3 regions of the Lactobacillus sp. ESL0259 genome follow, and region 3 is predicted to be linked to each of the others. Evidence: predicted binding sites of a transcription regulator. Region 3 holds the regulator's gene; each other region holds the start of a gene.
What was found. The regulator Rex, encoded in region 3, represses fermentation and respiration genes when NADH is low (regulators of the CRP and FNR family bind a similar motif). The targets are predictions, from matches to a motif close to TTGTGAANTANTTCACAA.
Positions count from the first base shown of each region.

Region 1: the regulator Rex is predicted to act here: its motif matches at 1,058-1,075, upstream of pplA (extracellular electron transfer flavoprotein PplA).
Region 2: the regulator Rex is predicted to act here: its motif matches at 1,415-1,432, upstream of F5ESL0259_RS08220 (NAD(P)-dependent alcohol dehydrogenase).

Region 1 is NZ_REHP01000003.1:76,088-78,366, reverse strand. It holds gene F5ESL0259_RS01080 (FAD-dependent oxidoreductase) at 1-866, opposite strand, end outside; gene pplA (extracellular electron transfer flavoprotein PplA) at 1,110-2,027, shown strand; gene F5ESL0259_RS01070 (FAD:protein FMN transferase) at 2,097-2,279, shown strand, end outside.
Region 2 is NZ_REHP01000011.1:59,545-61,823, reverse strand. It holds gene F5ESL0259_RS08220 (NAD(P)-dependent alcohol dehydrogenase) at 258-1,376, opposite strand; gene F5ESL0259_RS08215 (alpha-glucosidase) at 1,593-2,279, shown strand, end outside.
Region 3 is NZ_REHP01000009.1:16,899-19,177, reverse strand. It holds gene F5ESL0259_RS05975 (ABC-F family ATP-binding cassette domain-containing protein) at 1-735, opposite strand, end outside; gene F5ESL0259_RS05970 (redox-sensing transcriptional repressor Rex) at 1,015-1,650, shown strand; gene groES (co-chaperone GroES) at 1,811-2,095, shown strand; gene groL (chaperonin GroEL) at 2,115-2,279, shown strand, end outside.

The sequences.
Region 1 (2,279 bases), on a different contig from region 3:
GAATATTCATTAACTATAATTCTGCCAGCTCTGCCAGTCTCAAAACCAAAGTTTTTAGCAGTATCAACAGCTTTAACACCCGCAGTCCAAATTAAAGTTCTGGTTGGATATGTTGAACCATCTTTAAGATCAATATAATTTTCATGAACTCCAACAACGCCAGTATTGACTTTAATTTCTACACCTTGTTTTAAGAGATATTTTTCTGCCTTATCAGCATCAGAGCGATCAAGCATATTCATAACCGTTGGTGCCATTTCCATCATGGTTATCTTGATATCATCTTTTTGCAGGTTATATTTTTTAGCTAAATCACCACGCCAAGAATTTAATTCTCCGGCCATTTCAGTGCCAGTAAACCCGGTACCAACAACGACAAAGTTAAGATACTGTGCCCGCTTTTCGGGATCGCGTTCTTTAGAACCTAAATGAACCATCATATCAATGTGGTCACGTAATTGCTCTGCATCGTCCAGATTGCCTAAAACAAAGCCGTTTTCTTTAACACCAGGAGTATTAAAGTCATTAGGCTGCGAACCAATAGCTAATATGACATAGTCGTAGGGATAACTGCCGTTATCGCCAATAACTTTTTTGGCAGATTGATCAATTTTGGTAACATTGTCAGTTACAACATCAACATTTTTTCTCCGCGAGAATAAACGTTGCAGATCATATTTCAAACTTTTGGCTTCTACCCTGTTAGCCGCAACTTCATGAAGTGAAGTCATCATAGTCATATAAGGATTTTTATCAATCAGCGTGATTTTGATATCATGCCGCTTTTTTAATTTCTTGGCAAGGTGCTTAGTAGTATACAGACCACCATAGCCGCCGCCAATAACTACAATATTTGTTTCAGCCACTTTTAACACTCCTTAATGCGAATATACTAGTTATATTATATTATACTAGTGTTTTGGACTATGGTAAAGTGGTCACTTTCACAAACTATGTTCGTAATATTTTACTTATACGATTTAATTGCTATCATTATAAGTTTCCGCTTTCATATTTTGTAGTTGCACAAAGTAGAGCTCTATCTTATAATTATAGTAAGTGAACACGTACACAATGTTATAATCTTTTATATTACTGAGGGAGATATTATGAAAAAGAATAATTTAATATATAGTACTGCCATTCTGGCACTCTCTACACTTTTATTAAGTGCTTGTTCAACAACAGCTAAGAAAAGTTCTTCAAGCGATTCTAAGCCAAAGGTAAGCAAAGTTGAGAAAAAGAAAGCTCCTAAGCAAATTGCCGGTGGTAAACTGCAAGACGGTGTTTACAAATTAGTAGAAGACAACTATTTCAATGGCTATAAAGTAAAGGTTTCTATGACTGTTAAAGGTGGCAAGGTTACAGACACCAGCTATGACAATGTAGACAAGAACGGCAAGTCAAAGGCAAAGGATACTAAATATGAAGCACAAATGAAGAAGTATTCTCAAGCAAAGATTGGCCCTAAAGAATATATTCCAAAATTACAAAAATCATTTGCCGCAAGTGGTGCTAATTCGAGCGCTATTCAAGTTGTTACTGGAGCAACTAGTTCCAGTAATACTTTAAAGAACTATGTTAACCAGCTAACTCAAGCCGCTCAAAAAGGTGATACAGCCACCATTCACATCAATAACAATAAGAAGATGAAAGATGGTACGTATAAACTGGCTGAAAAGAACTATAGTCACGGTTATCGCCAAGTTTTAACTATGGTAGTTAAAAAAGGTAAAATCAGTGACTTTACTTACGACCAAGTTAATAAAAAGGGCGTTTCCAAGACCAAAAATGCTGCTTATGAAAAGCAAATGAAGAAGGTTAACAAAGTTGGTCCTAAAGAATACATTCCAAAATTACAAAAGGAATTCATCAAAGCTAAAGGAAATACTGAAAAAGTACAAGCTGTTTCAGGAGCAACAGAATCTTCTCATTCATTTATTGCTTACGCTGAACAACTAATTAATGCCGCTCAAAAAGGTAAAAGCGGAACTATCAAGGTTGACAATATCGTTTACCAGGAATAAAAAGATAATTAGTTAATTACAAAAAGAGTGACATTTAGCCGCTCTTTTTTATTAGGAGAAATAAATTATATGAAGAAGCAAACAAACAAGTTTTTGCTGATACTCGTATCACTATTAGCAAGCTTCAACTTGACAGCTTGCTCAACTCAGAGTAAAGACACAGCGCCGGCCAAAACCGCTGTTACCACTACCCCTACTTCAGATACTCAATTTCTAATGGGAACAGTTTGCACCATTAAAATTTACAATCAA
Region 2 (2,279 bases), on a different contig from region 3:
AATTTTTCAAAAAAAGTTTTGGCATTAATTATTTAAAAATAAATATATCTTGCTTTTCCCAAATTTCACACATTTCTGGGGTATTGAACAAGAATTAAATTGTCCAATACCAAAATCTTATTATGAAATTAAGCAAAAGGCAAGTAAGAATTATATGACCCTCAAATTTGTCCTAAATTTGGGGGTCATATTTTCTGGAGAAAAACTAATTCTCTCAGACTCTAATAAATGGTTTTAATGTAAGATTATTTTCCTTATTATTCAGGTTTGTAATCAGGATCGATAATTAAAACAGGTTTGATTGTTTTACCAGAAATTGAATCAGCATTAGCCTGATTAATATCTTCAAATTGATAAAACTTTTCAGTCTTATCAAATGGAAACTTCCCTAATTGATAGAACTCAAGCAATCTTGGTATGTCAACTTGTGGAATGGCATCACCCATGTTAACGCCAACCACTTTTCTATCATCTACACAAAGATCGTTCCAAGTAGAAATAGTCAGGTTCTGAGCTGTTACGGCAATTGCTGCGCAGGTACCACCTTGTGCCAAGGCCTCAACAGCATTTTTAATAACGCCAGAAACACCAGTAGTATCAACTGTCCAGTCAACGCCATATCCACCAGTTAATTCCTTGATCTTGGCAACTGGGTCTTCTTCTTTACTGTTGATTGTGTGTGTAGCACCCAATTCTTTAGCCAATTCAAGCCGCTCTGGAACAACATCAACTGCTATTACTTTGGTGCAGCCACTAATTACACCAGCCATCATTGCAGCTAATCCTACTGCGCCAGTACCAAAGACAGCAATGGTATCGCCTGGTCTAGCTTTCAGAGTGTTGAAAACAGTACCGGAACCGGTAACGTAGCCGCAGCCTAGAGGGCCAACTTTGCGCAAGTCGATACTATCAGCAACTTTTACCGCGTTTCTCTGATCAACCACAGTAGTGGTAGTAAATGATGATTGGTTAAACATATCACAAATTCTGTGACCATCTTTTTGAAAATGATCATCACCATCTGCGCGGACGCCAGAAAGATTATAGTCACTATAATGACGGCATTGGGTAGGGATACCCTTTAAACAATTATCACAAATACCATCAGCGTAGAAAGATAAAATTACGTGATCGCCTACACTGAAGTTTTTAACTTGGTCACCAACTTTTTCAACAATTCCGGAACCCTCATGTCCTAGAATTACCGGGTAGCCAACACTTGAATCACCTTTGCGCAAGGCTTCATCTGAGTGGCAGATTCCGCTTGCCACCATGTGAATTTGCAAGTCAGTTGGTCCTACTTCGTGTAAATCAATATTGTCTTCGATCTCAAACGGATCGCCCATTTTTTTAACAACAGCAGCTTTTATTTTCATAAAAAAATCCTCCTTACCTGTTAGCGATTTCAAGATTATTGTGAACCTGTACACATAAAAATGCAATAGTTTTTTAGGAAAAAACATACCTGAATATAACGCACTACACTAATTTATATTGAACTAGCGGCGATTTTTTCTGATAGCGGTAACATTGCCATTACCATTGCCTCTCACCAGCTTTCTCAGCTAAACTTTAAGTGGAGGTATAAATTTATGACGCACTGGTATGAGCATGCAATAATTTACCAAATTTATCCCAAGTCTTTTCAAGACAGTAATGATGATGGTATTGGTGATTTAAATGGCATCAGGCAGAGATTACCTTATTTACAGCAGCTCGGTATTAATACTATTTGGCTAAATCCTATCTTTGTTTCACCGCAGGTTGATAACGGCTATGATGTGGCAGATTATTTTAAAATCGATCCCCGAATGGGAACAATGAAAGACATGAAAGCTCTAATTGCTGCTTGTCATCAAGTAGGGATTCATGTGCTTCTAGATTTTGTTTTAAACCATACTTCTGATCAAAATGAATGGTTTCAAAAGGCCAAAAGTGATCCGCATAGTCAATACCGCGACTACTATATTTTTGCAGGTGCAAATAATCAGCGTCCCAATAACTGGGGCAGCTTTTTTGGCGGCAGCGTTTGGGAACCGGATCCGGCAGGTACGGGCCAATTTTATTTCCATTTGTTTGACAAGCACATGCCCGATTTAAACTGGCGTAATCCTAAAGTAAGACAAGAAATGCTCAAAATTGCGGAATTTTGGTTGGCTCAAGGAATAGATGGCTTGCGCCTTGACGCTTTTATTCATATTGCCAAGGCAGATTTACGGCAAAGTTTTCCGGTAAAGGAAGTTGCAAACGAAAATAACCAAACGGTAGTTGCCGAACCC
Region 3 (2,279 bases):
ATAAGCGGAATAATTACCCTTAAAAACGGTTAATTTGCCAAATTGCAATTCAAAAATCTGTGTGGCTAAATTATCTAAGAAATACTGGTCATGGGAAACAACTAAAATAGCACCAGAATAGTTTTTAAGATAACTTTCCAGCCAGTCCAGAGTGTCTAAATCAAGGTAGTTGGTAGGCTCATCAAGTAATAGCAGAGCAGGTTTGCGCAGTAGCAATTTAACAAATGAAAGTCTGGTCTTTTCTCCTCCAGAAAGACTTGCGATTTTTTTGGACCAAGTTTCTTCGGGAAAGTTAAAGCCATTCAAAATACTTTTGATATCAGCCTGGTAGGTGTACCCTCCTTGCTGCTCAAAGTTGAATTGCAGCTGGTCATACTGTTTTAACAAATCACTTTTTTTAGGGTTAGCAGCGATGTCTTGCTGTAAACTTGTGATTTTTTTGCTCATATTAATTAATGAAGTAAAAACAGACAACATTTCTTCCCAAATTGTTTTACTTTCATTTAAGCCATTTTCTTGGGCAATGTAGCCGACATCTATGTTTTTATTGATGGTGAAGTCACCATGTGTGGCTTCTTCCTCGCCAGTCATAATCTTAAGCAGGGTTGTTTTACCAACCCCGTTAGGTCCAATCAGACCTATTCTGGCATTTGCGTCAATTGAAAAATTGACATTTTTAAATAATGTGTTGGCACCAAATTGTTTTTCTAAATCGTGTCCTTGTGCAATTATCATAATTTTTCACCTAAAAACCATTTTAGCATACGTAGTGAAATTCTTGTGTGAGAGTTTGATGGATATATGAAAGAAAAAGAGCAAAAATACAGCTTTTTAAGCGTGAATGAATAAAAATACCAGTTTCTATTATCAAGCCTGTTACCATTATGCTAAAATTTAAAAGATTGTGAAAAAAATGTTTGCAAATGACGTAAATTTATAGGTAAAATAGAATTGATTGCTGAGAAATTCACAAGAACGAATTATGGTTACTTAATTAAGTTGGAGGCTTCTTAAATGGAAAAAATCAAAATACCAACGGCAACGGCTAAAAGGTTGCCGTTATATTACCGTTATCTTATTATCTTAAATGAGGCTGGCAAAGAAAAAGTTTCTTCGACTGAATTGTCTGAAGCTGTCCAGGTAGACAGTGCTTCAATCAGACGTGATTTTTCTTATTTCGGCGCTTTGGGCAAAAGGGGTTATGGCTACGATGTAAAAAGTTTACTTTCTTTTTTTAAAAAGATTTTAAACCAAGACACTTTAACAAATGTTGCTTTGGTTGGCGTAGGTAACTTGGGTCATGCTTTATTAAATTACAATTTTAAACGCTCAAATAATATTCGCATTTCTTGTGCTTTTGATATTGATGAGAAAATTACCGGCAGAATTCTAAGCGGTGTGCCTGTCTATGATATGAGTGAACTTAAAAAGCAGCTTAGTGACCAACAAATTTCTATTGCGATTTTAACGGTGCCATCTGCGGCTGCTCAGAAAACTGCTGATGATATGGTAGAAGCTGGAATTAAGGGAATCATGAATTTCACCCCAATTCGTTTATCTGCACCAAGTGGCATTAGAATTCAAAACGTTGATTTGGCTACTGAGTTGCAGACACTTATTTACTTTCTTGATTCGGATAAGAAAAAATAGTTTTAAAAAGCAAATTAGCACTTTTTTACTCAAAGTGCTAATTTTTTCTTGCATTTTTTCATAAAAGGGGTTATTATCATAAATGTAAGTTAGCACTTGACAAATAGGAGTGCTAATGGCACATAAAAGAGATTAAAATTTAATTTTAGGAGGGACAAACGTGTTACAACCAATTGGTGATCGCGTGATCGTAAAAGTTAAAGAAGAAGAAGAAAAGACTGTAGGCGGAATCGTCCTGGCTTCTAATGCTAAACAAAAGCCGACAGAAGGTGAAGTAGTTGCTGTTGGTGAAGGTAACTTTGCTGAAAATGGCAACAAAATACCTATGACTGTTAAGGAAGGCGACGTTGTTTTATACGACAAGTATTCTGGTACAGATGTTAAATACGATGGTCAAAAATATTTAGTCCTTCACGAAAAAGATATTTTAGCAATTGTTAAGTAATTAAGGAGCGTATAAAAATATGGCAAAAGAAATTAAATTTTCAGAAAAAGCAAGACGTTCCCTGTTAAAGGGCGTTGACAAATTAGCTGATACTGTTAAGGCTACTATTGGTCCTAAGGGTAGAAACGTTGTCTTGGAGCAATCTTACGGCAACCCAGACATTACTAACGATGGTGTGACAATT